One region of the Pseudomonas sp. 05N432 genome, then DNA from elsewhere that is predicted to be linked to it. Evidence: riboswitches for the same ligand, from Rfam matches in the RefSeq annotation. Region 1 holds a riboswitch; the other holds the start of a gene.
What was found. Region 1 has a riboswitch for cobalamin ahead of AC1DHT_RS05615 (CbtB domain-containing protein). Riboswitches for the same ligand answer to the same signal wherever they lie in the genome.

Region 1 (14,022 bases):
CTCTGGGCGCTGATCCTCGACCCGTTGTACATCGACAAACGCACGCGCCAGTACCGGGCAGCGATGAGCAAATAACCGGATGGCTTATGCAAGCCTCGTCGGAGCTGCCTGCGGCCGCTCTGCAAGTGAGGGTCAGCGAAACAGGCGGGGCCAGTGCCAACGAACGGGTCGAGGACGCTTGAACCGCTCCCAGAGCATCCAGCCCATGCTCAACAGCATCAGCGGCACATGCCCCTGCTCTGCCAGCATCGGCAATAACATCAGCGCCCAGCACGAGCCGACGCACCAGCCTGCGCTGGCCACACCATAGACCAGACAATCCTTGATAAACCCCCAGCCGAACGCCGAAATCCTTGGCTGGTGATGACAGCGGTTCAGGTACCGTTGTTTGAGCGGCGACGCCTGCCACACCAGGCACACGGCCAAAGTAACGACAAACGCCATCGCCTGCGAAACCCCAAACATCACCCGAGCCGCGACTACCAAGGTCATGAGCAGCAGACCGGCTAGCGTCCAGACGCTGGTGAAACCCAGCACAAACAACACCACTGCTTGCCAGCGCTTCCTCAGCAAACTGCGTTGCCACACATACGTCAGCGGATGGACCAGCAGCAAAGGGGTCATCGCCAGCAACATCGATAGCCATGAAACCACCAACTGGCGAGGAGGATTGAACAGCAACGCCTGTTCAATCCCCTGCCAGCCCGCGGCATAAGCAAGGGGCACGAAGGCTCCGCAGAATGCCGGGATAGACAGCATCTGCACCGAGCCGAGGAACAGCCCCCAACCTGCCAGGCTGATCAGGATCAGCCATGGCAGGAAGCCTCGGGTCACGACCTGGATGAGGTATGACCCCATCTTCAATCGCCTTGCCGATAGACACTCACGCGACCGACCGTGATGTTGTCCTCGGCCTGAACATCGGTCACCGGCACAAAGCGCACTTTCAGTTGCGCCAGATCCTGGCCGCTGGCACTGAGCTTGTCGAAGACATCAGTGATCTCCAGCACATGGCTCACGCCCTTGCCACCATGCAGGCTGTCCGGATTGCTGGCCTTGCGCACGCCGAACAGCGAGATCGACCCGACGCACTGGTCGGGCAGCGCCGACGAAGACCCTTCGGTCGGCAGACTGACGTACACGTCGAAGGTCGCCGCGTCATTGTTTCCGCGGATGTTTTCCAGGTTGAGGTACACCCGGTCCAGGGAATGCTCCGCAACCGTGGGGGCAAAGGCCCGGGATTTCAGGTTGCCCATCAGCTTGCCCGAGGTGCTCTGGTCGAGTTGCAACGGCGTCTCGACTGTAGCGCCGGTCAAGGCGATGGCTTTGTCATTGGCGCCGAGCAGTTCGGCGGGTGATTGGGCGCTCATGGATTTTTCCTTCACGGCTGCAGCACCAAGAGGCTCGGGGCTTGCGCCCAGGGTTTCCAAGCGTTGTTGAAATGCCCGGGTACCGTGCAGCGGGTCGGACGTATCCTCATAACTATAATCCAGCTTCGGTGCCCGGGTATCGAGCATGTCAGACACCTTGAACGGCCACGGCTGGCCGCTGACCGTCGGTACCACGAAGCCGCGACCCGGGGTCGGCGGGCCATTGAGCCACGCACTGGTAACCGGGTTGCGGTTCTGCCGGTCGCGCTGCAGCCACACGTCCCAGAGCCGGTCGATGTTGGCGTGATGCAGCCAGAATATCGGGTCCAGGGCGGCGGTATCCGGATCGATCATCAACCCTGGCACCCGGCTGCCCTGTTGCTGGCCACCCACGGCGACGTGCACGTAGTTGTGCGGTTGCGACTCGAGCCGACCGCTGACCTGGCCATAGTGCTCGAACACCGTGACCGGGCCACCGAAGCCCGGAGAGCCACCGCCGGAACCGCCGGCGAAGTCATGATCGGTGAGGGCCGGGCGCAGATTGATCCGCTGCGCGTTGAGTACCACCACCCCGTTGCCGGTCGGGCCAAACCGGCGAGCCACAAACAAGGGATTCTGCTCACCGTTGGGCAAGGCGGTCGCGGCGAAGCAGGCCGGGAGGTTCAGCGTCTGCTGGTTCTCGTTGTAGTTCCAGTACGGCAGGGCCCAATCACTTGGCCCTCCGAGACTGACGATAGCCTTGCGGACGATCTGTTCGAATGAAGCAAGATAGCCGCGGTGCCACGGCAAAAAGTACCAGCTCTGGTGCTGACACTGGTTCCAGTAGGTGTCCTGATCGGCCTGGGACGGTAGCTGCTCACCCCGTCGCAGATAACCGGCGCTTTGCCAAAGGGGAATATCAATACCGTGAATCGCCGCCAGAAACCGCCAACTGGTGCGGTCAGTGATCGGTCGTTGTTGAAGGACTCCGACGCCACGCGCATACCACAACAAGGTATCGCTCCAGCCAGAACCCAGCTTCCATACATCACGCCGTACATGTGCCATGGTAGTTCTCCCTGAAAAACCGCGTGAATGAGGAGCGCACTCCTCAACAAGCAACGGTAGATCAGGTGCCGCACAGCCCCTGTGAAAGCAGACCGGCGGCATGACCTTCACGGCCAGGCAGAATCGGCGGTCATTTACCGCCCGGAAAAACGCAACCGCGAGAGCATTCGCAGGTCGCCATCCAGGTAATAGGCGTTGGTCCAACTGTCATCCACCGCCAGGGGCGGAACCTGCTTGAGGTCCTCTTGCCTGGCGGCATAACGGAAGCGGTAATGCTCGTAGAAGCGCAGCAATTCCAGTCCGTAACGGTCGGCCAGATCGGTGTCGCCGCGAATGATCAGGAAGTTTTCGTCGTTGCCTTCACTGGCGTTGATGCTCAGGTTGTGACTGCCGCTGATGATCACCGGCGCGTCGGTGGTGAAGTCGACGACGATGGCTTTGAGGTGCACCAACAGATCGCCCTTCTGGCCTTTCATGCTTTCCTTGAGCCAGCCTTCGATACCGGTGTTGAGCAACGCGGTGGCGGCGAAATCGGCCGTGCGGTCGGCGTGATAGCCGGTGATGCGGCTGGCAGTGTTTTGCAGGCCATAGCGCAGCACATCGTCGTGGGGCTGGCCGAGCAAGGCATTGAGGATTTCGTCCGGCAGCGCGAACGCGGTGACAAACAGAACGTCCTTCTTCGCCGCATTGATGATCTGGACGAATTGCTGCAGATCGGCCTGGCCGGTACGCGGTGAGAAACCGACAAACAACGGCTGCGACGGGTCCATCGGGTTGTTCTTGGTCAACCAGGTACGCGTAGCTCCCACATCGGTCGGCGCAGCCCAGATCTGCTCGAACACTTGCAGGTAATGGATGGACACCGTGGAATTGTCCAGCACATGCACCACGTTGGCCTGGCGATAGACGCCGTTGTCGGTGAAATTGGTACTGCCGCACAGCACCGATTGAGGCCGATATTCACCACCATCGATCTTGCTCAGCACGATGAATTTGTCGTGGAAGATTGCGTGAGTCACCCGCCCCCGTTTGCTCTCGGCGGGAAGCTTCGCCAGGCTCTCCTCATTCATGGTGGTGTCGGCATCACCGGGCTTGGCGTGATACAGCACCCGAACCTTGGCACCCCGCTCAAACGCCGCGTTGACCGCATCGATAATGGTCGGCAGTTGATACTCGTAAATCGCGATGTCCAGCGCCCACTGGCCATCCACGGCGCGCTCGATGAAACCGGTGATCTGCTCCAGCAAGCCGTTCTCCAGCCATTGCCGTGGTGCGGCGGGCCAGTCGTCGAGGGACAGGTTCTTGTTGGCGCTCAGCTGTGCATCGAGCTCGGGGAACTTGCGGGAGAAGGCCTGGCTGGCCGCCACCGCACGATTGAAAATGACATGCTGGCCCGCCGGCAGGCCATTGTCGGTGGTGACCGTCACCGCCAGGGCCTCGCCCAATTGCGGCGCATCCGGCGTGCCATAGGCCAGATGCACCCGGTAGTTGATCGTCACGCCCGGATTGACCGCGTAATCAGCCCAGCGAAATTTCTGCAACGGTGCGCTGTCGCTGGGCGTCGCGTTGTACTGGGGAAAGGTGTGCGCCTTGCCGGGGAAGGTCAGGCTGTTGAACAGAAACTCCCAGGGCCCGCTGCCCTGCTGTTTTTCGATGGCAAAACCTAGCAGGCCTTTGCGTCGCGGCTCGACCAGGTCCATGGCGAGCAGTACGCCGTTGGTACCGGCATAGGCTTTGACGCGGAAATCGTCCTGACTGTTAGCGGCTAGAACACGCATGATCCACTCCTGTGATGAGCTGAATCCACAGCATAGGTGCTGTGGGTAATTCGGCAGATTAAAGCGTGTCGATATGTCGATAGTCTGCGTTCAATTCGTGCGCCAGGGCCTTCGACCGCCCCAATCGAATCGGCCCGCGCTCTATGTCTACCAGCAACGCCGGGCAATTGAGTGCCACCTGCATTGGCATGGCTTTTAGGCGGCCATCGGTCAGCAGCAACACGCGTTGTTGCTCTGCCGGAAAACGCTTTTGCCGCAACGCCAGCCAATGCGTCGCTTCATCCAGCGCGGCGAACAACGGCGTGCCTCCGCCCGCACCGAGTGCATCGAGCCAGTCGCGCAGGCTGGCCGAGGCTTTCAGGCCTTGCACTTGCCACTTCGGCGCAGCGCCACTGGCGGTCAATAGCGCCAGCCGCGCACGCTGGCGATAGGCGTCATCGAACAGTTGCGCCAGCAGGCCTTTGGCGTCACTCAGCGCCTGATGACGCCGGGTCGAGGCCGAGGCATCGACAATCACCAGCCACAGCTCGTGGGGGGAACGACTGCGCAGATGGAACAGCAGATCTTCGCGCTGACGCGGACGGCCGTTGAGCAGCGTGCCGGGCCAATTGACCGAGCCGTTTTGGCTGGCTTGACGCTGACCTTGCCTGCCGTTTTTCAGGTGTCCTGCACGGGGTTTGGCATTCGCCCCCGCGTCAGATCGAGGGCGAATGCCTAGGGCTTTTTTGGCCAGCTCGGCACTTCACGGCGGGCGCCGGTGGGCAATGCCTGAGCGGGCATTTCACCCCACTGGCCCTGGCCTTCGCCGGGGTTCGGTTGTTGGGCGGCGGACGCGTCTGGCGCGGGGTTCTGGCGCGGCGCAGACGGCGGCGTGTCGCGACGACGATGGCGCAGGGCAAACTCGGCTACAGCATCGATGTCTTCCTCGCCGATCGCCCCGGCCCCACGCCACGCCGCATGGGCGCGGGCGGCACGCAGCCAGACCAGGTCGGCACGCAAGCCGTCGACCCCGGCGGCAAAACAACGCTCGGTGATCTGCGCCAGTGCCTGATCATCCAGAGGAATGCTCGCCAGTGCTGCACGCGCACCTTGGCAGCGTTCACGCAATGCCTGCTGCCGAGTTTCCCAGTCGGCGCAAAAAGCCTGGGGGTCGCTGTCGAAATCCAGCCGGCGACGGATGATCTGACCGCGCTCAAGCGGCACCGTGTGACCGCTGAGGGCGACGTTCAGACCGAAACGGTCGAGCAGTTGCGGACGCAGCTCGCCCTCTTCCGGGTTCATGGTGCCGATCAATACAAAGCGCGCCGAATGCCGATGGGAAATGCCGTCGCGTTCGATCAGGTTGGTGCCGCTGGCAGCGACGTCGAGAAGCAAATCCACCAGATGATCGGGCAGCAGATTCACTTCATCGACGTACAGCACGCCGCCGTCAGCCTTGGCCAACACACCGGGGGAAAACTGCGCACGGCCTTCACCCAGCGCGGCGTCCAGGTCGAGGGTGCCGACCAGTCGCTCTTCAGTCGCGCCCAACGGCAAGGTGACGAACTGCCCGCTGGCGAGCAGGTCCGCCAGGCCACGGGCCAACGTCGACTTGGCCATGCCCCGCGGGCCTTCGATCAGCACGCCGCCGATTTTCGGGTCGATGGCCGTCAGGCACAGCGCCAGTTTCAGAGCATCGGCGCCGACCACGGCGGACAGCGGAAAATGCGGGGTGTCGGTCATTGTCTGGTCTCGATCATGGTCGGTCATTACTAGGGATAAACACCAATGTCTGTCAGTTAAAAAGCACAACCTGTGGGAGCGAGCTTGCTCGCGATAGCGGCGTTACATTCAACATCAATGTTGACTGACCCATCGCTATCGCGAGCAATCGAGCGTCGACCGGCTGCTCCCACATTAGACTTGAGTCGCTGCTGATCTAGCTGTCTTCTTCTATATCCAACAACAAGTTCTCCAACGCCTCCCGATACTCGCCCGGCTCCTGCCACATCCCGCGTTGCTGGGCTTCGAGCAGGCGTTCGGTCATGTCGCGCAAGGCGTGGGGATTATGCTGCTGGACGAACTCGCGGGTCGACGGGTCAAGCAAATAGGCGTCGGCCAGCAAGGCGTACTGGTGATCGTCGATCAGCTGTGTAGTGGCGTCGAAGGCGAACAGGTTATCGACGGTGGCCGCCAGTTCAAAAGCACCTTTGTAGCCGTGCCGCTTGACCCCGTCGATCCACTTCGGGTTGGCCGCCCGGGAGCGGATCACCCGGTTCAGCTCTTCCTTGAGGGTACGGATCTTCGGCAAATCCGGCTGACTGTGGTCGCCATGGTAGCTCGCCGCCGCTTCGCCACTGAGGCTTTCGACAGCCGCAAGCATGCCGCCCTGGAACTGGTAATAGTCGTTGGAATCGAGCAAGTCGTGCTCGCGATTGTCCTGGTTTTGCAGCACCGCCTGAACCTGGCTCAAGCGCTGGGCGAACTGTTCGCGAGCCGCCGTACCCTCATCCGAACCGCCATAAGCGTAGCCGCCCCAGTTCAAGTAGACCTCGGCCAGATCCTCGCGGCTCTGCCACAAACGTCCATCAATGGCGCCCTGTACGCCCGCGCCATAAGCACCGGGCTTGGCGCCGAAAATCCGCCAGCCGGCCTGTCGTGCGGCGGCGTCTTCGTCCAGACCGGACTGGATCAGCGCTTCACGTTCGCCGCGAACCTTGGCCGCCAACGGGTTCATGTCGTCTGGCTCATCCAGCGCGGCAACCGCTTGCACGGCGGCATCGAACAACCGAATCAGGTTGGCGAAGGCATCGCGGAAGAACCCCGAGACGCGCAACGTCACATCCACGCGCGGCCGGTCGAGCAGGCTCAGTGGCAGTATTTCAAAGTCATCGACCCGCTGACTGCCCGTGGCCCAGACCGGGCGCACGCCCATCAGCGCCATGGCTTGGGCGATATCATCGCCGCCGGTACGCATGGTCGCCGTGCCCCAGACCGACAAACCCAACTGGCGCAAATGATCGCCGTGGTCCTGCAGGTGCCGTTCAAGAATCAGGTTCGCCGAGTGGAAACCAATGCGCCAGGCGGTGGTGGTCGGCAGGTTGCGCACGTCCACCGAGTAAAAGTTGCGCCCGGTCGGCAGCACATCGAGGCGTCCGCGACTCGGTGCGCCGCTGGGCCCTGCCGGAACAAAACGACCGCTGAGCGCATCCAGCAAGCCGCGCATTTCTGCCGGGCCGCAGGCGTCCAGTCGCGGCGCGACCACCTCACACAGGTTGTCGATGATTGCTTTCACGTCAGACCAGCCTGCCTCCTGTGGGAGCGAGCCTGCTCGCGAAAGCGCCGGGGCAATCGATATCAATGTTGAATGATCGACCGCTTCGCGAGCAGGCTCGCTCCCACAGGGACCGGGTTTGACTTGATGAGACGGGTTTTGTAGCTCGAACTCGGTATTCACCGTCTGCGAGATCAGTTGAGTGGCGAACAATTCCAGCCGTTCGCGAGTGTCGCCAGCAGTGCGCCACGCCTCAGCACTGAGCGTCAGCAACTCAGCCGGCTTCGGACCCGACCAAGGATCGGACAACACACAATCCAGTGGATCAAAGCCCAGCGCGAACGCCTTGGCCAAGGCCCGCAACAGGCTCGATTGCGCGCCACGACCGTCACCGCGCGGAATCCGCAGCAACGCCAGCAAGGTGTCGATGCGCAGACGCCCGCTTGGCGATTCGCCGAATACGTGCAGGCCATCGCGGATCTGTGACTCTTTCAAATCACACAAATAGGTATCGAGACGCGGCAACCAGATCGCGGCATCGGCGTCGCTGTCGAGCTTCTCGTCCAACTGCAACTCGCGGTCGATATGGGTTTCACGCACCAGATTGAGGATGTCGCGCTGCAACTCGCGAGCCCGTCGTGGGTCGAGCAATTGGGCTTCGTAATACTCGTCGGCCAACAGTTCCAGATTGCGCAACGGGCCGTAGGTTTCGGCGCGGGTCAGTGGCGGCATCAGGTGGTCGATGATCACCGCCTGCGTTCGACGCTTGGCCTGCGCGCCCTCACCCGGATCATTGACGATAAACGGGTAAATGTTCGGCAGCGGCCCGAGCAACGCGTCCGGCCAGCAGCTTTCGGACAGGCCAACGCCCTTGCCCGGCAACCATTCGAGGTTACCGTGCTTGCCGACGTGAATCACCGCGTGGGCGCCGTAGGCCTGACGCAACCAGAAGTAGAACGCCAGGTAACCGTGGGGCGGCACCAGGTCCGGGTCGTGATAGACCGCGCTCGGATCAACCTGATAACCGCGTGCCGGCTGAATGCCGACAAAGGTCAGGCCAAACCTGAGCCCTGCGACCATCATTCGTCCACTGCGGAACATCGGGTCGTTTTCAGGCGATCCCCAACGTTCCAGCACCGCTGCACGGTTGGCTTCGGGCAAGGCGTTGAACATCGAATAATAGTCGGCCAGTGCCAGGCTTTGCTGGCACGGGCGCAGGTCGATGCTCTCCAGGTCATTGCTGACCCCGCCGAGCAATTGCTGAATCAATGCGGTGCCGCTTTCCGGCAAATCGGAAGGCAACGGATAACCTTCTGCGTGCAGCGCCCGCAGGATATTCAGCGCCGCGGCCGGCGTGTCGAGGCCAACGCCGTTGCCAATCCGCCCGTCGCGGGTCGGGTAGTTGGCGAGGATCAGCGCAATGCGTTTTTCAGCATGAGGCACCCGCGCCAGCTCGACCCAGCGCCGCGCCAGTTCAGCGACAAAATCCATGCGTTCGGGTTGTGGTCGATAACAGACCACGTCGGACTGGCTGCGCTCACTGCGCCAGGCCAGGTCCTTGAAACTGATCGGGCGGCTGATGATCCGTCCATCGAGCTCCGGCAAGGCGATGTGCATCGCCAGATCCCGTGGGCCGAGCCCTTGCTCACTGGCGCGCCAACCCGGCTCGTTGTCCTGGGCGCAGATTGCCTGGATCACCGGGATATTGCGCCGGAAGGGTCGCAGGTGCGGGGCTTCGGGGCTCGATTGAGCAAACCCGGTGGTGTTGAGAATCACCGAGGCCTGCGCCTCATCCAGCCAGTCCTCGACCACCGTCAGGCAGCCGGGCTCTTTCAAACTGGCCAGCGCTATCGGCAGCGGGTTCAGCCCCGCCGCCTGCAAGCGCTGGCAGAAAACATCGATGAAAGCGGTGTTCGCCGCCTGCAAGTGCGAACGGTAAAACAGCACCGCCGCCACCGGCTGATCAAGCTGCCAGTCGGCTTGCCAATCGCCCAGCGTCGCGTTGCTTTTGTATGGGTGGTAAATCGCGGTACGCGGCAAGGTCTGCGGTTCGGACCAGTGGTAATCGCGGCCCAGCCAACGACTGGCCAGGCAGCGATACAAATCCAGCGCATTGCCCATGCCGCCCTGACGCAAAAAATGCCAAAGCCGCTCGCGGTCTTCGACAGGCACGGTACTGAGGTCGCTGAGCTCCGGGTCAGGACGGTCATCGCCCGGCACCAGAATCAGTTGCACTCCGCGTTGCGACAGCTCCACCAGACGCTCGATGCCGTAGCGCCAATAAGCGATCCCGCCGTGCAGCGAGATCAGAATCACCTTGGCGTGGCGCAGCACTTCGTCGACGTACAAGTCGACCGAGGCGTGATTCTGCACCTGCATCGGGTTGGCCAGGCGCAGGCTCGGGTAATCCTCGGGCAACTGCTGCGCCGCTTCGGCGAGCAGCGCCAGGCTGGAGTCGCCGCTGCACAGAATCACCAGCTCGGCGGGGGTTTGGCCAAGGTCGGCAATGTTGTCATCCGAGACGAAACCGCCGGGCTGGGTCCTGAGCAGGTGCATGGATTAAACGCTGAGCGCAGCGCGCAATTGCGCTTCGAGCAAGGCGGCGTCGAGTTGCTGGCCGATCAGCACCAGACGGGTGCTGCGCGCTTCGTCTGCGCCCCACTGACGATCGAAATGCTTGTCGAAACGCGTACCCACGCCCTGGATCAGCAAGCGCATCGGCTTGCTCGGGATTGCGGCGAAACCCTTGACCCGCAGGATGCCGTGCTGGACCACCAATTGGGTCAGGGCGTCGAGCAACAGGCTTTCGTCGGCTTGCGGCAGTTCAATGGAAATCGAATCGAAGGCGTCGTGATCGTGATCATCGTGGTCGTCGCCATCGTGGTGATGGTCGTGGTGGCTGTGGCGGCTGTCGATGTGTTCTTCAGAGCCGGCGCCCAGGCCGATCAGCACGTCCAGCGGCAAACGACCGCTGCTGGCTTCGATGATCTTCACCGCTGGCGGCAGTTCTTCGGCGACTTCCAGGCGCACTTTGGCCAGATCTGCCGGGCTGATCAGGTCGGCCTTGTTGAGAATCACCAGGTCGGCGCTGGCCAGTTGGTCGGCGAACAGCTCGTGCAGCGGCGATTCGTGGTCCAGGTTCGGGTCGAGTTTGCGCTGGGCATCGACCTGATCCGGGAACGCAGCGAAAGTACCAGCGGCCACAGCCGGGCTGTCGACCACGGTGATCACCGCATCCACGGTGCAGGCGCTACGGATTTCCGGCCACTGGAAGGCCTGGACCAACGGTTTTGGCAGGGCCAGGCCGGAGGTTTCGATGAGGATGTGGTCGAGATCGCCGCGACGGGCAACCAGTTCGCGCATCACCGGGAAGAACTCTTCCTGAACAGTGCAGCACAGGCAGCCGTTGGCCAGCTCATACACGCGACCGTTGGCTTCCTCCTCGGTGCAGCCGATGGAACATTGCTTGAGGATTTCGCCGTCGATGCCCAGCTCGCCGAACTCGTTGACGATCACCGCGATACGCCGGCCCTGGGCGTTATCGAGCATGTGTCGCAGCAAGGTGGTTTTGCCCGAACCGAGGAAACCGGTGACGATGGTGACGGGAAGTTTGGCCAGTGTTTTCATCGGATGCCCTTTGGCAAGGTGGCGGGCATACGGGACGACAACCGACGGCGCTTGAGCGCGCGGAAGAATTCGCCACCGGATCACCCCGCCCGGTTGTAGTGAGAATCTGTATCGAGGCAGGTCTCCTGGCTGACGGTGGGCCAGTCTTTCGACTGGCGGTTCCTGCACCTTCCCGCGCCTGAAAACAAAAGAGCGCAGTGGCATGGCAGAAACGAAACCGTTCACAGTTGCGGGGGCAGCCGCGGCATCGACCGCGTTCCCTTCTTAGCTTCGGTGCACGCACCGAAGAACCTCGAAAGCGCAAGGCTACGCATCGCATCGGGGCGGGTCAATGTTCGCCTGAGTTGTGCGTCGGCTGTGATGACGCCATCGCGAGCAGGCTCGCTCCCACAGTTGACCGCGTTCCAATGTGGGAGCGAGCCCGCTCGCGATGGCAGCACCTCGGTCTCGCGTTGAGAACGCTTGCCAATTGACGCCCTGCCCTCGCCCATGCTCTCCTACACGCCTTGTTACGGGTGCCCTTCACAGGGTGAAACGGGAAACCGGTGAATCATGTGCTTTACTCAAAAGCCATGTCAGTCCGGTGCTGCCCCCGCAACGGTAAGCGAGCGAAGAATCAGATCCACTGTGCCAGCAGTTCGGCATGGGAAGGCGATTCTTGCAGGTTCGGCGAATGCCAGCCCCTCGTGAGCCCGGAGACCGGCCCGCAACACATCAATAACAAACCCGCGGTGGGCGGGCGCTGTTTCAGCCTCTGCGTGCCCGGCTCGCGGGGGGTTGCATGCGCTCGCTTCACCCACTGACTGACCAGAGGGAAGCGCCATGTCGATCATCAGCAGCACTCGCCACGTCACCGCCAGCACCACCTCCACCCTGAGCCAACGCCTCGTTGCCGCTATCGGCGCATCGATCCTGGGCGCATGTCTTGTATATTTCGCCGGCTTCTCGCACATCGACGCGGTGCACAACGCCGCCCACGATACCCGTCACAGTTCTGCTTTCCCGTGCCACTGAGACCTGCCGAGATGATCAAGCGTATTGCGCAAACCGCAGGTTTCACCGGTTTGTTGGCCGCCCTGCTGCTGACCCTGCTGCAAAGCTTCTGGGTCGCGCCGCTGATTCTTCAGGCGGAAACCTACGAAAAAGCCCCGGCGGCTGAAGTCCATGAACATGCCGAAGGCGCGATGGCCGGCCACACCCATGATGCGCAAGCCTGGGAACCGGAAGACGGCTGGCAGCGTGTGCTGTCGACCGCCGGCGGAAATCTGGTGGTCGCCGTTGGCTTTGCACTGATGCTCGCCGGGCTCTACACCCTGCGCGCCCCGACTCGCACCGCTCAAGGCCTGCTCTGGGGGTTGGCCGGTTACGCGACCTTCGTCCTCGCACCGACCCTGGGTCTGCCGCCGGAATTGCCGGGGACTGCCGCCGCAGACCTGGCACAACGGCAGATCTGGTGGATCAGCACCGCAGCGTCCACCGCAGTCGGTATCGCGCTGATCGTGTTCGCCCGGCATTGGCTGCTGAAAGTGCTCGGTGTCGCCATTCTGGCCGTGCCGCACATCATCGGCGCACCGCAGCCTGAAGTGCATTCGATGCTGGCCCCCGAAGCCCTCGAAGCGCAATTCAAAGTCGCCTCGCAGCTGACCAACGCCGCGTTCTGGCTGGCCATGGGCCTGATCAGCGCCTGGTTGTTCCGCCGCAAAAGCGATGGTCAATACCACGCATGAGTGAAACGGGCGCAGCGCCGACCCTGGTGGTCGGCCTAGGCTGCCAGCGCGGCTGCCCAGCCAGCACGCTGCGCACGTTGCTCGATCAGGCGTTGCAGGCTCATCACATCGATCTACAGGCGATCAAGGCCTTGGCCAGCATCGATCTGAAACGTGATGAGCCCGGTCTGATCGAGTTGGCCCGGCAACTGTCACTGCCACTGATCTGCTTCAGCAGCGAACAACTTTCCAGCTATAAACCGCAACTCAGCCATCGCTCGCAAATCGCTTTCGAGCGCACCGGCTGCTACGGCATAGCGGAAAGTGCCGCGCTGGCCCTCGCCGAACAACTGGCGCAGGCACCGGTAAAATTGCTGATCCCGCGACAAAAATATGCCCAGGCGACGTTTGCGTTGGCCGGCGCCGCCTAAAATCCTCGATAATCCCCGCCTTCGATCATGAGCAATCTTCATCTGAAGCCTTGCTTTGACATTTTTCACAGGAGCCGGCCATGACCGTCTACTTCATTGGCGCAGGTCCCGGCGACCCGGAACTGATCACGGTCAAGGGCCAGCGACTGATTCGCAGCTGCCCGGTGATCATCTACGCCGGCTCGCTGGTGCCTGAAGCCGTATTGGCAGGCCATCAGGCCGAACAGGTGGTCAACAGCGCCGAATTGCACCTGGAACAGATCATCGAACTGATCAGAGTCGCCCACGACAAAGGCCAGGATGTAGCACGCGTGCATTCCGGCGATCCGAGCCTGTATGGGGCAATCGGCGAGCAGATTCGTTACCTGCGCGAGCTGAACATTCCGTTTGAAATCATCCCTGGCGTCACCGCCACTGCTGCGTGTGCAGCGTTGTTGGGGGCCGAGCTAACGCTGCCGGACATCTCGCAAAGCGTCATCCTGACCCGCTACGCCGACAAGACCGCGATGCCGCCGGGCGAAGAATTCAGCAGCCTGGCCCGGCATGGCGCGACCATGGCGATTCATCTGGGGGTCAATCACCTGGAGAAAATCGTCGCTGAACTGCTGCCGCATTACGGCGCGGACTGCCCGATTGCGGTGGTGCATCGGGCCAGTTGGCCGGATCAGGATTGGGTGGTGGGGACGCTGACAGACATCGCCGAAAAGGTTCAGGCCAAGGGATTCCGACGTACGGCGCTGATTCTGGTGGGTCGGGTGTTGGGCAGTGACACCTTTGGCGAGTCGTCGCTGTACCGTGCGGGGCATGCAC
Region 2 (15,699 bases), on a different contig from region 1:
GGTGGTTATATCACCGCCCTTTTTTCGTGCGTTTTGCAGTCAATCCGTCACAACGAGCCTCACTGTACCTGCGTTTCAAGCGAGGTGAGGCTCATACCGCTGGACACCTGGCGACCCAATTGTGTGCTTTACTGTTGCCGCGACGTTTTACCCGCGACTGCAGATGCGCCAGGCACGGCAATTTCCCGCCAGCGAGCAGAGCGATTCAAGCATCAGTAAAAGTTTTTGCCTAACACACTTCCTTTCTCGAATTCAATCCGTTACTATCCGCGGCGTTAGTACCAAGCTGAAAGTCAATTCTGGTCGAACAACTCCTGCGGTATACCTTCCCTAAAGAGAAGCCTCTACCGACATCACGGGACCGACCACCTCGATGGTTTCCAGGTAACGCTTGCGACAACACTGCCTTTGAATCGAAAGCAAAGGGTGTTGCGAAGCTCACTTACTCTGACCGAACCAACCTGCAAATTGATCAGGATCTTCACCCCGGGCCCAGAACCTCTGCCCTTGATGTGTTGCCTGCCCTCCTAAGTACCTACCTGCCGGCCCAAGCGCGCAAAAATCATAGCGCTTCAACTGGCTGCTTTGTTCCAGTCGGGTTCTTCGTTCGATCAATGGTGATCGTCGTTACTGGAACGTTTTAACGTTGCACGGTTCTTATCCGTGTCATTTGTAGGAACACCCAATAACCATGTCTACTCAAATCCACACTCAGGATGCCATTCGCACCCTAACCAACGCTTTTGCTCCAATGAACTGCCTGATCATGGCTGCTCGCAAAGGCTGCTTCAGCTTCACTCTGGTCAATGAACACGGCATCGCTCGTCACAGCGAACGCCTGTACCCCGATCAATACTCCAGCGCCGAGCCGCTGCAGGCCGTGATCGAGCGTACCCGTCAGGCACTGGTTGCCTGATACGCCAGAAAGGCTGAAAACATCAAAAGCCCTGCCTGAAAAGCAGGGCTTTTTATTGCCTGATATTTCTCCATTCGCTGTACCGGCTTAAGCACCAAGCGATATAACGGTTATAACTCGGTGCCAGAAATATTTTAAAAACAGGCCTTTACGGCACGAATATGACACTACACTTCAACTCAAGCGGCTTGATCCGCTTCCGGCGATCCTGAGTCGATCCACAGCTGCCAAGCCCACCCAGTCAGGAATCGCCGCCCACTTCACGTTTCGAGGGCTTTATGGGTATCGCCGCCAGCGAACTGTGCCGTTATGTGATCCGTCCGACATTGATTTACCTCGGACGCCACAGCACGATTGCCGAATCCCTGCTACTGGGTGTTGCAGCCAGTCAGTCCGCTCTCGGCTCCGCCCTGCATGACCGCCGCGGGCATGGTCTGTACCGGATTGCCGAACCTCGTCACCAGGCGCTTTGGGATCACTACCTGGCGCTGGACCCGGAACGCGCCAGCCTGGTTCGCGGCCTCGCCAGCCAGCACGCGTTCCTCAGCGGTCCGCACCTCGAACTGACCGTCAACCTGCGTTACGCCACCGCCATCGCCTGGCTATTGATAGAAGAACAGAATACCCCGCTCCCCGAAGCCGATGACCTGCTGGGCATGGCCAGAATCTGGCGCCAGACCTTCCAGCCGCAAGGTCGTCTGCGTGACTTCACCTGCGCCTGGCAAACCTGTGTATCACCGCTGAATCAGATCGCCTGCTAACCGGGCAATTTGCAAGATCGCGCATTATAGGTGCGAATCTGGTCTGATTGTCCTACAAAAGCGCTCTATCTCAAGCCATCCAGCCTATAGCGCTCAAACGAAAATGTTGGTAATTTTCGCCCCGGTGATCACCAGGAGTTCTAATAATGAAAAGAGTAATGCTCAAAACCACCCTTAGCCTCGCCGTTACCTTGGCATCCACCCAGATCTTCGCAAGTGGCTTTGCCCTCAACGAACAGAGCATCAGTGGGATGGGGACTGGTTTTGCGGGACGCTCTTCGTCCGCCGAGGATGCGAGTACTGTATTTGGCAACCCTGCCGGTATGTCGCGTATCAAGCGCCAGGAAGTCACTGGCGGGCTGGCAGCTATCGACGCTTCGAGTGATATCAAAGACGCCCACGGCGCCCATCCGGGTACCAACAAGGGCGACATGGTGCCATTCACAGCCGTTCCGATGGGCTATTACGTCAAACCGATCGATGATCACTGGGCATTTGGCCTCGGCGTCTATGCACCTTTTGGTCTGATTACCAACTATGAAAGTGGCTTCCAGGGCGGCGGCTTCGGCAGCAAGAGTGAAGTCAAGGTTGTGACCTTCCAACCTACCGTCAGCTATGCCTTCAACGACAGAGTATCGATCGGTTTCGGCCCGACCATTAACCGTATTGGCGGCACTCTCGAGTCGGATGTACCTCTTTTTGGCGATACCCACGTCAAGATCAAAGGCGACGACACCGCTCTGGGCTATAACTTCGGTGTTCTGGTACAAGCAACCGATACCACCCGCCTCGGCCTGACCTATCACTCGAAAGTGAATTACAAGCTCGAAGGTCATACCGATATCACTGCAGGCGCCAACGCTCCTTCCGCCTTCCTGCAAAGCAATCGATACGACGCTTCGCTGAAAATCGAAACGCCTGAATCGGTCGACTTCTCCGTGACGCAACAACTGACAGATGCGTGGACCGTGTATGCAGGTTCCACCTGGACCCGCTGGAGCCGCCTGAAAAACATCACCGTCAATAACGAAGGCGTCACTGCGGCACAGGGCGGTGTATTGTCCCCAGCCTTGTTCGGCACCATTACGGAAGAGCAGAACTGGCACAATACCTGGGCCTACGCCATCGGTACTTCCTACAAGTTGAACAAGCAGTGGATATTGCGCACCGGCCTGACCTTTGACCAGTCGCCTACCAACAATACTGACCGCTCACCACGCATTCCTACAGGTGACCGCACTATCTTCAGCCTTGGCGCTGGCTACAACGTCACCGATGATCTGACCATCGACGTCGCCTATTCCTACCTCAAGGAAGAAGCTGTCACGGTGAATCACTCCAACGCAGTAGACAGTTACAGCGCCAAGTACGAAAACAGCTCCAATGGTTTTGGTGTCGGCGCGACCTACCGCTTCTGATTCACTGCGAGCCTGAACAGCTCACTGGCTGAATTGAAAAAGCCCCGCGCTCTTGCACAGACGCGGGGCTTTTTAGTGGGTGTGACTCAGCAAGCACCCATACCGAGCTGCATCAGTGCCAGCCCACCCTGATGCCAGCCCCACCAGGCCAGCGCCAACAACAACGCGCCAGCCCCGGCAGCGGCGAACCAGGCTGCAATCCTGCTCATGCCACACTCACCTGAGCTTGCAACCGTGCCACGGGACGCTCGCGTACAGGCCAATTCAAGACTGCCGCCAACAGACTAAGAAGAATCGCCACCTGCCAGATCAAGTCATAGTTGCCTGTTCGGTCGTAAACCACCCCACCCAACCAGCCGCCAAGGAACGAGCCCAACTGGTGAAAGAGGAAAACGATACCGCCGAGCATAGAGAGGTTTCGTACACCAAACAGCGTCGCCACCGTGCCGTTGGTCAAAGGCACTGTCGACAACCAGAGAAAGCCCATGGCCATGCCGAACAGATAGGCACTGGTCTGCGTGACTGGCGCCCAGATGAACAGACTGATCACCACCGCACGCAGCAGGTAGAGCCCTGTCAACAGACGCGGTTTGGACATGCGCCCACCGAGCCAGCCGGCGGTGTAAGTACCGAAGATATTGAACAGGCCAATCAACGCCAGCACCGTGGTACCAACGCTGGCAGGCAGATGCTGGTCGACCAGATAGGCCGGCAAATGCACACCGATAAACACCACCTGGAAACCACAGACAAAAAAACCGAACGCCAGCAACCAGAAGCCCGAGTGCGAACACGCTTCGTGCAGGGCCTCGGACAGGGTTTGTTCATGACCGAGCACGGGCAGCGGTTTGTCTTTGAGCATGCTGACCAGCGGCACAATCAGCGCTACCAGCATTCCCAGCACCAGGAGTGCTGTCGACCAACCGAGCCAGCCGATCAACCCCAACGTGCCAGGCAACATGGCGAATTGGCCGAAAGAGCCCGCAGCACTGGCGACACCCATGCCCATGCTGCGTTTCTCCGGCGGCAGGGCGCGCCCTACAACGCCAAGAATCACCGAGAACGAGGTGCCAGACAGGCCAATACCGATCAACAAGCCAGCACTCAATGACAGCGTCCAGGCCGAATCGGACAAGCCCATGAACACCAAACCCACGGCGTACAGCACACCACCGACCAGCACCACTTTCGCCGCGCCGAAGCGGTCCGCCAAGGCCCCGGTGAATGGCTGCGCCAGCCCCCAGATCAGGTTCTGCAGGGCGATGGCAAAGGCGAACACTTCGCGCCCCCAGCCAAACTGCGCGCTCATCGGCGGCAAAAACAGCCCGAAGCCATGCCTCACGCCAAGCGACAGCGCAAGAATCAGTGCGCTCCCAAGTAGAACCCAACCGCTGGTACGCCACATTGATGTCATTCTTGTTCTCCAGTAGCGGGTATATACCCGCTTAAGTTCGGGCTTACGCTTGGAAAGGCCCGCCGCCTCAGGCGAGTTCATCCAGCAAGGCCAGCAAGGTTGCGCGTTTCTCTGCTCCCAGACGATCAATCAGCCGCTGCTGCGCCGCTTCCCAGGCCGGCAAGGCCGCTGCCAGGCGCTCACGCCCGGTTTCGGTCAACTGCACGATGCGGTTGCGCTGGTCTTCACCTTCAACCAGCATCACCAGCCCCTCCCCCTCCAGCACCCGCAGATTACGCCCCAGCGTACTGCGATCCAGGCCCATGGCTTCCGCCAGGGTCGAAATGCTCGGTTGATCGAGGCGCTGCAAATTGCACAACAAGGAATACTGCGCAACGTTGATCCCGAAGCCGTCGAGGGCGCCGTCGTAATGCCTGCTGACGCCACGGGCGGCGCGACGCAGGTTGGTGCATAAACATTGAGAGGCTAGCATGGTGCGTGTATATACCCGCGATAAAGTTAAAGCAAGTTTGATTATCAAACAGCCGTAAGGCCGCGCACGTTGAAGGTGACTCTCAGAGCAGCGCCAAACCCACCAGCACCGCCGTTTCCAGCAACTCCAGCAACGCCCCTGCCGTATCGCCAGTGGTCCCGCCCAGACGCTGCAACATCACTTGGCGCAACCAGAAGAACATTGGAGCCGCCAGCACCAGCGCAACAACACCGCTCCAGCCGCCAATCAGCACGCACGCCAGCGCGCTGAGCAACAGCACCTGCTGACCGGTCTTGCGCGGCAGATGATCGGCCAGCGCCTGCCCCAGGCCGCCAGCGCGCACGTAAGGTGTATTCAGAAACAGCCCCAGCAAGGCACTGCGACCGATCAGCGGTGCGAGGATCAAACCGGCCATGGAGTGCTGTTCAATCAACGCCAGTAACGCCGTGAACTTGAGCAACAACACCAATACCAGCGTCACCACTGCAATTGGCCCACTGCGCGGGTCCTTCATGATGCTCAAGGTGCGCTCGCGATCACCAAAACCGCCGAGCCAGGCGTCGGCGCTGTCGGCCAGACCGTCGAGGTGCAAACCACCGCTGAGCATCACCCAGACACTCAACAGCAACGCCGCATGCAACAACGCTGGCGTACCGAGCAACAGTCCGTTCAGCGCCCACAACAACCCGCCAAACAGCAGCCCGACCAATGGATAAAACAGCAGCGAGCGCCCAAGTTCCTGAGGCGCCGGCATGCCTGGCAGACGAATCGGCAAGCTGCTGAGGAACTGCAAGGCGATCCAGAACGGCAACATGTTCAGCCCTCTTCCCTGAGCACGGCATCAGCCTCGACGCGCAACGAAAACAGCGCGCCATGAGCGACTTCAACGTTGAGTAAATGCTCGCGCGGCAATCCGCGTGCGCGGGCCAGTAACAGACGCATGACCCCACCGTGACTGATCAGCAACACCCGCTCGCCGGCATAGGCCCGATGCAAGCGCTCGACGGCTGCCAGCACCCGTGCGGAAAACGCAGTCACCGGCTCACCTTCCGGCGGCGTAAATGCGTAGGGATCAGCCCAAAACCTGCCTAACGCTTCGGCGTCGGTTTCCATCAGCGCTGCCGCGCTCTGCCCTTCCCAGACACCGAAGTGCAGCTCTTGCAGATCCTTGTCCAGCACCACCGGCAAGCCGAACCGCTCGGCCAGTTCCTCGGCAAAACGCGCGCAGCGTTGCAGCGGCGAGCTGACCAGACGATCCCACGGACCTTGATCAATCACCGCCGCGCGCATCTGCTCCCAGCCTTTGGCGGTCAGCGCGTCATCCAGGCTGCCGCGTAAACCGCCACCGAGTTCGGTTTCACCGTGACGCAGCAGATCCAGACGCAACGTCATGCCGGACGATCGGCCACGGCCGCTTCGGCGAAGGTCGCCATTTGCCCGTGCAGATTGCAGGCCAGACGCAGCAACGGCACTGCCACTGCGGCACCGCTGCCCTCGCCCAGACGCAGGCCGAGATCCAGCAAAGGTTCAGCGTTCAGCGTTTCCAATACATGCCGATGACCCGGTTCAGCCCCGCGATGACCAAACAGCAACCACTCGCGGCATGCCGGATTCAGACGCACTGCGACCAATGCTGCCACGCTGCAAATAAAGCCGTCGACCAGCACCGCCAACCCTTCTTGAGCGCAGGCCAGATAGGCGCCGACCAGCGCGGCGATTTCAAAACCACCGAGGTTGAACAATGTCTGCAATACATCACCGCGCTGAGCGGCATGCAATGCCAGGGCGCGTTCAATCACCTGGGTTTTATGGCTGACACCTGCCGCGTCCAGACCGGTGCCTGGCCCGGCCAGATGCGCCACCGGGCAATCGAGCAATGCACAGGCCAACGCGCTGGCAGCGGTGGTATTGCCAATGCCCATCTCGCCACCGATAAACAGCTCGGAGCCTTCAGCAATCGCCCGCAACACGCTGTCACGGCCAGCCTGCAAGGCTTGTTCGCCCTGGATTTGCGTCATCGCCGGGCCATGAACGAAGTTCGCAGTGCCTGGACCGATGTGCAGGTGGCGCACGCCCAGCAAATTCAACGAAGGCGTGACAGTGCCGAGGTCGACCACTTCCAGCCGCGCCTCAAGCTGCCGCGCCAATACGCTGATCGCCGCGCCACCGCTGACAAAGTTATGCAGCATCTGCCCGGTGACTTCCTGCGGGAACGCCGAAACGCCTTCGGCGACCACGCCGTGGTCACCGGCAAAAATCGCTATCCACAGCTGATTCAGGCTTGGCTTGACCCGGCCCTGCAACCCCGCCAATTGCACCGCCACCGACTCCAACTGCCCGAGGGAGCCCGCCGGTTTGGTCAGTTGCTGCTGTCGGGCCGCCGCTTGCTCATGCGCTTGCGCATCGATCGGTTTGCACGGGTTCAACCACCAGGAATGAGTCATAACGCAATACCTTTCAAAGTCAGGGGCAGGCCGGCAACGGTCAACACGACACGCTGACAGCGCTCAGCCAGGGCTTGATGCAACCAACCGGCTTCATCGACATAGCGGCGAGTCAATTCGCCCAGCGGGACGACACCCAGACCGGTCTCGTTGCTGACAAAAACAATTTCTCCCGGCAGCGATGCCAGACACTCCAGCAAGGCTTCACGCTCATACGCCAGACGCTCGGGATCTTCCAGCATCAGCAGATTGGTCAGCCACAAGGTCAGGCAATCCACCAGTAAACAACGCTCGGCACTGGCGTTTTCGCGTAGCACCCGGGCCAGTTCCAGCGGCTCTTCAATGAGCGCCCATTCAGGCGGACGGCGCTCGCGATGATGGGCCACGCGGGCATTCATTTCGCCATCCAGCGGCTGGCTGGTGGCGATGTACGTCACCGCCAGGCCGCTTTCGCTGGCGAGCTTCTCAGCCAGACGGCTTTTACCGGAACGGGCGCCGCCGAGGATCAGTTGCAACATGGTCATAAACCTCTAAATGGCGGTGTGACAACCGACGCTATCGCGAGCAAGCTCGCTCCCACAGTTGACCACGCTCCAATGTGGGAGCGAGCCTGCTCGCGATGAGGCCTGCACAGCCGCCTCAAAACCCACAGAGCTCACGCAACAACCCAGTATCCAGATGCTTCTCCACCAGATCCGCCAACCGCTCGATATCGCGCTCGCGCAAGGCGTGGTAATCGACTTCCTGTACGTCCTGCAAACCGGCCCAGCGCAACAGCGCGCTGCATGCCGCCGGAGACTCGAACAGGCCGTGCAAATACGTGCCGAGCACCTGTCCATCAGCACTTCGCGCTCCGTCGCTGCGACCGTCATCCAGCAACACCGCCGCCTGCTCCAAAGCACTACCGGTGGTGACCCCGGCGTGAATTTCATAACCGCTGACTTCAGCGTTTTCCAACGCCAGATGTCCGCGCACATTGCGCAGCTGTTTCTCTTCTTCAAGCACGGTTTCGAACGCCAGCAAGCCGAGACCGGTACTGGAGCCCGCAGCGCCTTCCAGCCCTAGCGGGTCGTGTACGTGCTCGCCGAGCATTTGCAGGCCACCGCAAATACCGAGCAGCTTGCCGCCGTAACGCAAATGGCGGGTAATGGCTGCGTCCCAACCGTTGGCGCGCAAGTAGTGCAGGTCGCTACGCACACTCTTCGAGCCCGGTAGGATGATCAGGTCGGCAGGCGGAATCGGCTGACCGGGCCCGATGAATTGCAGATCGACCTGAGGATGCAGACGCAGCGGATCGAAATCGGTGTGGTTACTGATACGCGGCAACACCGGCACCACCACGTTGAGCACCTGATCGGCTTTATCGGCCTGGCGCTGATCGATGCCGTCTTCGGCTTCCAGATGCAGATCCACGACATACGGCAGCACGCCGATCACCGGTTTGCCGGTACGCTCTTCCAGCCAGTCGAGGCCTGGCTGCAGCAAGGCGATATCGCCGCGAAAACGGTTGATGATGAAGCCTTTGACCCGCGCCTGCTCAGTGGCTGACAGCAACTCCAGCGTGCCCACCAAATGCGCGAATACCCCGCCGCGATTGATGTCGGCGATCAGCACCACCGGACAATCCACCGCTTCGGCGAATCCCATGTTGGCAATGTCGCCAGCGCGCAGATTAATTTCGGCCGGGGAACCCGCGCCTTCGACCATCACCACCGGATAGGCTGCACTCAAGCGTTCGTGAGAGGCGAGTACCGCTTGCATGGCGATGGCTTTGTAGTCGTGATAGGCGACTGCGTTCATGGTGGTCACGGCACGCCCGTGAATGATCACTTGCGCGCCGGTATCGCTATTGGGCTTGAGCAGCACCGGGTTCATGTCGGTGTGTGGCTCAAGGTTGGCCGCTTGGGCCTGCACGGCTTGAGCGCGGCCGATTTCGCCGCCGTCGGCGGTTACCGCACTGTTGAGCGCCATGTTCTGCGGCTTGAACGGCACCACGCGAACACCCTGGCGCGTCAGCCAGCGGCACAACGCGGTTACCAAGGTACTTTTGCCGGCGTCCGAGGTGGTGCCCTGCACCATCAACGTGGTCATGAGGTTTCCTCGGTGTAGGCTTCAAAAGCGTGCTCGAGGCGCTGCCAATCGGCGTCATCGGCCGGCAAGCCGAACCTCAGACTGCTGTTGTGGGTGAACAGGCGCAGCAAGATGCCGCGCCGGGCCATGAATTCGTGCAGATGCTCTGCGTGATCAGTGATCAACCACTGAAACAACGCGCAACCACCGTGCGGTTTGAAGCCGTGGCGTTCGAGGACTTCAGCCAGGCGCTGGCTGGCCTCTTCGCTACGCAGACGCTGGCGAGCGTGACCTTGGGTGTCACGCAAACAGACCTGACCCAATACCCGGGTCGGCCCGCTGACCGCCCAAGGACCGACCTGCTCGGCGAGCAGTTTGAGCAACTTGCGCTCAGCCAGCACAAAACCCAATCGCACCCCGGCCAGACCGAAAAACTTGCCGAACGAACGCAAGACGATCAAGCCGACCTGATCGGTATAAGACGACAGGCTCAGCTGCGGGGTGTTGTCCATGAAGGCTTCGTCGACCACCAGCCAGCCACCGCGCTGCGCCAGCCGCGCATGCCAGTCGAGCAGACGTTCCGGGGTCAGGCTCAGGCCGGTGGGATTGTTCGGGTTAACCACTACCAGCACGTCGAGGCTATCGAGGAAAAAGTCGACTTCCTGCTCCAGCACTTCACGCACGACGTAGCCGTTGCGACGCCAGGCCTCAGCGTGCTCGGCATAACAGGGCGAGAGCACGCCGACTTTACCGGCGCGACGCAGACGTGGCAGCAACTGGATAGCCGCCTGGGAGCCCGCGACCGGCAGCACCTGCGAGGCGCCATAGTATTCGCGTGCAGCCTGCTCCAGGCCGTCATCGGTTTCCGGCAAACGCGCCCAGGCCCGTAACGGGATGTCCGGGATCGCCCACGGCCAAGGTGCCAGACCGCTGGACAAGTCGAGCCAGTCGGTTTCGGCGATGCCGTACTGCAACGCCGCCTTGCGCAAGCGGCCACCGTGCTCAAGCATAAATCTCGGCTCCCACACAGAGGATCAGCAACCACAGCCATACCCCGCGCTGAACCAGTTGCCAGCCGCGATCGATGGAGTTGGCGTCTGCCGGTACGCCTTCGCCCAGCTGTGGACGCTGATGCAGCTCACCGTGATAGATCGCCGCCCCGCCCAACTCGACGCCCAGAGCACCCGCGCCAGCGGCCATCACCGGCCCGGCGTTCGGGCTGTCCCAGGTCGGCCCCTGCGTGCGCCAGCATTTGAGCGCCAAACGGGTTTTACCCAGCAGTGCGTAGGTCAAAGCCACCAGGCGCGCCGGAATATAGTTGAGCACATCGTCGATTTTCGCCGCCGCCCAGCCGAAGCGTTCAAAGCGCTCGTTGCGATAACCCCACATGGCGTCCAGGGTATTGCTCAGTCGATAGAGCACCACGCCCGGCGCACCCGCGACGGCAAACCAGAACAGCGCAGCAAATACTGCGTCGCTGCCATTTTCCAGAACCGATTCGGTGGCCGCGCGGGCCACTTCGGTCGAGTCCAGCTCACTGGTCTGACGGCTGACCAGATAGCCGACACGCTTGCGCGCTTCATCCAGGTCGTCGCTGCGCAGGGCCTGAGCCACCGGCTCGACATGCTCACCAAGGCTGCGCAGACCGAGCGCGCAATACAACGCGAGAATATCGACGACCCAGCCGATGTACGGCAACCAGGACAATGCCGTGATCAACAGGGTCAGCGGCAGCACCGCCATCACCCAGGCCGTGACGCCATGACTGCGCCAGCCACGACCGGCAGAGTTGAAACGCTGCTCGATACGATCGGCAAAACGGCCGAACGCCACCAGCGGATGCCAGCGCTTGGGTTCGCCCAGCAGCGCATCCAGCGCTACGCCGGCGACACTCAGCAACGCCACACTCATTGACTCACTCCCCAAAAATTCTCGTACAGCAGTTCACTCAGCGGACGCGCCTGCGCCCAGCCTTCAAGGACCAGCATCGGCGCCGGGTAAAATTCCCTGACCGGTCCCAGGCACAACACTGCCAGCGGTTTGGCCCCAGGCGGCAGGCCCAGCAGATCCGCCAATGCCTGCGGCTCGAACAACGAGACCCAGCCCATGCCCAAACCTTCGGCACGGGACGCCAGCCAAAGATTCTGGATTGCGCAGGACAACGACGCCATGTCCATTTCCGGCAAGGTACGACGGCCAAAGATATGCCGCTCGCGATCATCCATCAGCGCGGCAACCAGTACTTCGGCGCAGTCGTTGATGCCTTCGACTTTAAGTTTCATGAATTCGTCGGAGCGTTCGCCCAGCGCTTCGGCGGTGCGTACCCGCTCCTCTTCCACCAGTTGCTGGATCTTGCCGCGTAACGCTCGGTCGCTGATGCGGATGAACCGCCAGGGCTGCATCAAACCGACACTCGGCGCCCGATGCGCCGCTTCGAGCAAACGCCGAAGCAGTTCGGGCTCGACGCTGCCGCCACTGAAGTGACGCATGTCGCGACGCTCGGCAATCGCGCGATAAACCGCTTCGCGCTCGGCCTCGGAAAATGTGTTGTCGGTCATGGCCGCTTCGCGGGCGAGCCCGCTCCCACAAGGTTCAGGTCTGGCGCAAACAGCGCGGCGATCGCCGATGGGTTGGACGGGAAATAAAAGTGCACATAAGACGCCGTCATCCGCCCGTCACGGTAAACCGCCTCGGCACCGCGCCCGCCGTTAGGGCTCAGGCCGCGAGCGATCGGCTCAAGCTCGGTGCTGGTCAACGAATGGTGGTAGGTGTGGCCACGCAACGGGCCTTCGGGTAACTCGACCGCTTGCAGGGCCAGCGCGGCCAGACGCTTTTGCATCACCGCATCACCGGCCAGCAGCCCTACCAACTCGGCACGCGTGCCATCGACATCGGTCAGTGAGTCGAGCAGGTACAGCATGCCGCCGCATTCAGCCAACAACGGTTTGCCAGCGCCGTGATGCGCGCGAATCGCATCGAGCATTGTGCGGTTTTCAGCCAACGCCACGTGGTGCAATTCCGGATAACCACCGGGCAGATACAGGCTGTCAGCTTCTGGCAATTCACGGTCATGGATCGGCGAGAAGAATCGTAACTCCGCCCCCATCGCCCGCAACAAGTCGAGGCTCGCGCCATACGTGAAGGCAAACGCTTCATCGCGAGCCACGGCAATTCGCACACCGGCCAACAACGGCTCGGCGGCAATCACATCAGGCGCAGCGAACTCGACGGCGGGCGGCAACGCCACTTCGCAGCTGCTGGCCAACGCGGCGGCGGCGGCGTCGAGGCGCAGATCGAGATCATTCAATTCACTGGCCTGGACCAGCCCCAAGTGACGGCTAGGCAATTCGATTCCGGTTTCCCGGGACAAGGCTCCGTACCAGCGCAAGCCTTCAGTGAGACTGCCTTCAAGCAGTTGCGCGTGACGCAAGGTGCCGACGCGGTTGGCCAAGACACCGGCAAACGGCAAGTCCGGCTGATAACGTGCCAGCCCCAACGCCAACGCGCCGAATGTCTGGGCCATGGCGGTGCCATCGATCACACCCAGTACGGGTACGCCGAAGTGCCGCGCCAGATCGGCGCTGGACGGCGTGCCATCGAACAGGCCCATGACGCCTTCGATCAAAATCAGATCAGCCTCAGCGGCGGCTTCCCACAACAGCCGACGACTTTCCTGCTCGCCGACCATCCACATGTCCAATTGATACACCGGCGCACCGCTGGCGCGCTCGAGAATCATCGGATCGAGAAAGTCCGGGCCGCATTTGAACACCCGGACCTTGCGCCCCTGATTGCGATGCAAACGGGCCAGCGCGGCGGTGACGGTGGTCTTGCCCTGACCGGAAGCCGGCGCAGCAATCAATACCGCCGGGCAAAAACGCGGCTCACTCACAGCTCAACGCCTTTCTGCGCTTTGATCCCGGCCTGGAAAGCGTGCTTGATCATGCCCATTTCGGTGACGGTGTCGGCCAGCTCGATCATTTCCGGCTTGGCACCACGACCGGTGACCACCACGTGCTGCATCGGCGGACGCGCCTGCAAGTCGCTGAGCACTTGATCCAGGTCCAGATAACCGTGCTTGAGGGCGATATTCAGTTCATCGAGCACCACCAGACCAATGGCCGGGTCACGCAGCAATTCGCGGGAGACGTCCCATGCGGCCTCGGCGGCGGCGATATCGCGCTGGCGATCCTGGGTTTCCCAAGTGAAACCTTCGCCCATCACGTGGAAGCGCACTTGCTCCGGGAAGCGACGGAAGAACAGCTCCTCGCCAGTGCTGCTACGCCCCTTGATGAACTGCACCACGCCGCACTGCATGCCGTGGCCCATTGCCCGGGCGAGCATGCCGAACGCAGAACTGCTTTTGCCCTTGCCGTTGCCGGACAGGACCAGCAGCAAGCCGCATTCATTCGGCGAGTTGGCAATGCGCTCATCGATCACCGCTTTCTTGCGCAGCATGCGTGCCAGGTGGCGTTCGTCACGATCAGGGGAATCAGTCATGGGGGAGCTCTCCGTTGAGGCTGGATAACGGCGGGCAGGCATAGAAATAGACGGCAACAAGCCTGGCATCGCCCACCGTGATGCCGCTGGATGGATCAGGCCGGTCTCCGGGCTCATGAGCGGCTTTCGCCTGACTGCACGCCTTCCCATATCGACCTTCGACACAGTGGCTCAAAGCGCAGTTTTTACTCATTTACCGTTGCGGGGGCAGCGCCGGGATCGTCGCCCGCTCTGTCAAAGAACGCGCCCTCACCGGCTTCCCTGTTTCACTCGGTCGACCACTGGGTCACAGAGCACCTGAAACAAGTCGCGAAGGTTAGAGGGTTGGGGGTGGAGCGTCAATTAAAGCCGGGGGCTCATCGACAGATAGAAACCGACCCAGATCAATAATCTGGCGCCAATCTTGTGCCACACTGAAAGCAATGATATCAAAGAGCCACAACCTTACATTACAAGAACAAAGAGGGGGCAACATGCAAGGCATGATCATCAGTAACCCGAAGCTGGAATTCCTGCGCCCGGTGCTGGAGCGCTGGTTCGAGTGCATCGACCGTTACAACGCAGTACGCGGCGATAACGAAAGCCCTTACTGGTTTGACGAACGCGCCAACGTGAGCCTGCTTTCGGCGGCAGCGTGGATGGCTGAAATGGTCACCCTCGAACAGACTCCGACGAAAAAGCAGATCGAGGAAGGCGAACGCAATGGCCGCGCCGACCTGTTTATCGCCAGTGGCGAAGAACGCGCCTATCTTCAGGCCAGCCAACGCTGGCCGCGGGTCAATAACCTGAACCTCACCCAGGCCTTGCAAGATACCGTGAGCGATGCGAAAAAAATCAGCTACGCCAGCGACCTGAAGCTTGGTTGCCTGTTCGTCGCCCCACAAAAAGCCCAGCAAAGCCCTACGCCGGAAGAACTCCAGGACATGGTCGACGACCTGCAAAAGGAACACTCCTGCGCCGTGGCCTGGTACTTCCCCTACGCCTACCGCAAATTGCACAACGAAGCCGGCAACTACCATCCGGGCATCGCGGTATTGCTCAAAGAGGCTCGCGGCTGACGGGTTGAACCTTCCATCGATCAGGCTCCTCTATGATGAGGTGATGCACTCATAGGGAAATCAGCATGCTCAAGCCTCGATTCGTCATTGTTATCGCCATCGCCGGAGGGCTCGCCGCCTGCGGGGAGTCCGCCACCTTGCCAGTGTCGGACGGCACGGGCCCATCGCCCAAGCTGCCGGAACCGCACAAGACCCTGATCCCGACAGTGAACATTGCACCGGCGGTCGGCTGGCCAGCGGGCGCAAAGCCGATTGCCGCGCCAGGCACTCAGGTGGCGGCATTTGCCGAAGGACTTGATCATCCACGCTGGCTCTATGTACTGCCCAACGGCGACGTGTTGGTGGCTGAAACCAATGCGCCACCCAAGCCCGACGACAGCAAAGGCATTCGTGGCTGGGTCATGGGCAAAGTCATGGGCCGCGCCGGTGCTGGCGTACCAAGCGCGAACCGGATCACCCTGCTGCGTGACAAGGATCACAACGGCGTCGCTGAAACCCGCACGACCTTCATCGAGAACCTCAACTCGCCGTTCGGCATGACCCTGGTCGGCAACGACCTGTACGTCGCCGACACTGACCGCCTGCTGCGCTTTCACTATGAAAGTGGTGAAACATCCATCACCACCAAACCGGTGAAAGTCATCGA

Region 2: it holds a riboswitch for cobalamin, as region 1 does, so the genes downstream of both, cobO (cob(I)yrinic acid a,c-diamide adenosyltransferase) here and AC1DHT_RS05615 (CbtB domain-containing protein) in region 1, are expected to answer to the same signal.

The regions. Positions count from the first base shown of each region.
Region 1 is NZ_JBFTMM010000003.1:264,777-278,798, forward strand. Features, by position in the region: gene AC1DHT_RS05580 (copper chaperone) at 133-858, opposite strand; gene AC1DHT_RS05585 (tyrosinase family protein) at 861-2,417, opposite strand; gene AC1DHT_RS05590 (phospholipase D-like domain-containing protein) at 2,552-4,195, opposite strand; gene AC1DHT_RS05595 (vWA domain-containing protein) at 4,254-4,856, opposite strand; gene AC1DHT_RS05600 (magnesium chelatase ATPase subunit I) at 4,910-5,917, opposite strand; gene cobN (cobaltochelatase subunit CobN) at 6,114-10,004, opposite strand; gene cobW (cobalamin biosynthesis protein CobW) at 10,008-11,075, opposite strand; cobalamin riboswitch at 11,174-11,385, opposite strand; cobalamin riboswitch at 11,572-11,797, shown strand; gene AC1DHT_RS05615 (CbtB domain-containing protein) at 11,898-12,089, shown strand; gene AC1DHT_RS05620 (CbtA family protein) at 12,101-12,802, shown strand; gene AC1DHT_RS05625 (cobalamin biosynthesis protein) at 12,799-13,212, shown strand; gene cobM (precorrin-4 C(11)-methyltransferase) at 13,293-14,022, shown strand, end outside.
Region 2 is NZ_JBFTMM010000020.1:135,960-151,658, forward strand. Features, by position in the region: gene AC1DHT_RS23700 (hypothetical protein) at 692-916, shown strand; gene AC1DHT_RS23705 (hypothetical protein) at 1,195-1,677, shown strand; gene AC1DHT_RS23710 (OmpP1/FadL family transporter) at 1,824-3,095, shown strand; gene AC1DHT_RS23715 (hypothetical protein) at 3,182-3,304, opposite strand; gene AC1DHT_RS23720 (MFS transporter) at 3,301-4,509, opposite strand; gene AC1DHT_RS23725 (MarR family winged helix-turn-helix transcriptional regulator) at 4,577-4,981, opposite strand; gene AC1DHT_RS23730 (adenosylcobinamide-GDP ribazoletransferase) at 5,064-5,795, opposite strand; gene cobC (alpha-ribazole phosphatase family protein) at 5,798-6,373, opposite strand; gene cobT (nicotinate-nucleotide--dimethylbenzimidazole phosphoribosyltransferase) at 6,370-7,425, opposite strand; gene cobU (bifunctional adenosylcobinamide kinase/adenosylcobinamide-phosphate guanylyltransferase) at 7,422-7,943, opposite strand; gene AC1DHT_RS23750 (cobyric acid synthase) at 8,065-9,516, opposite strand; gene cobD (threonine-phosphate decarboxylase CobD) at 9,513-10,505, opposite strand; gene cbiB (adenosylcobinamide-phosphate synthase CbiB) at 10,498-11,406, opposite strand; gene bluB (5,6-dimethylbenzimidazole synthase) at 11,403-12,053, opposite strand; gene AC1DHT_RS23770 (cobyrinic acid a,c-diamide synthase CobB) at 12,050-13,387, opposite strand; gene cobO (cob(I)yrinic acid a,c-diamide adenosyltransferase) at 13,384-13,995, opposite strand; cobalamin riboswitch at 14,077-14,311, opposite strand; gene AC1DHT_RS23780 (hypothetical protein) at 14,469-15,053, shown strand; gene AC1DHT_RS23785 (PQQ-dependent sugar dehydrogenase) at 15,119-15,699, shown strand, end outside.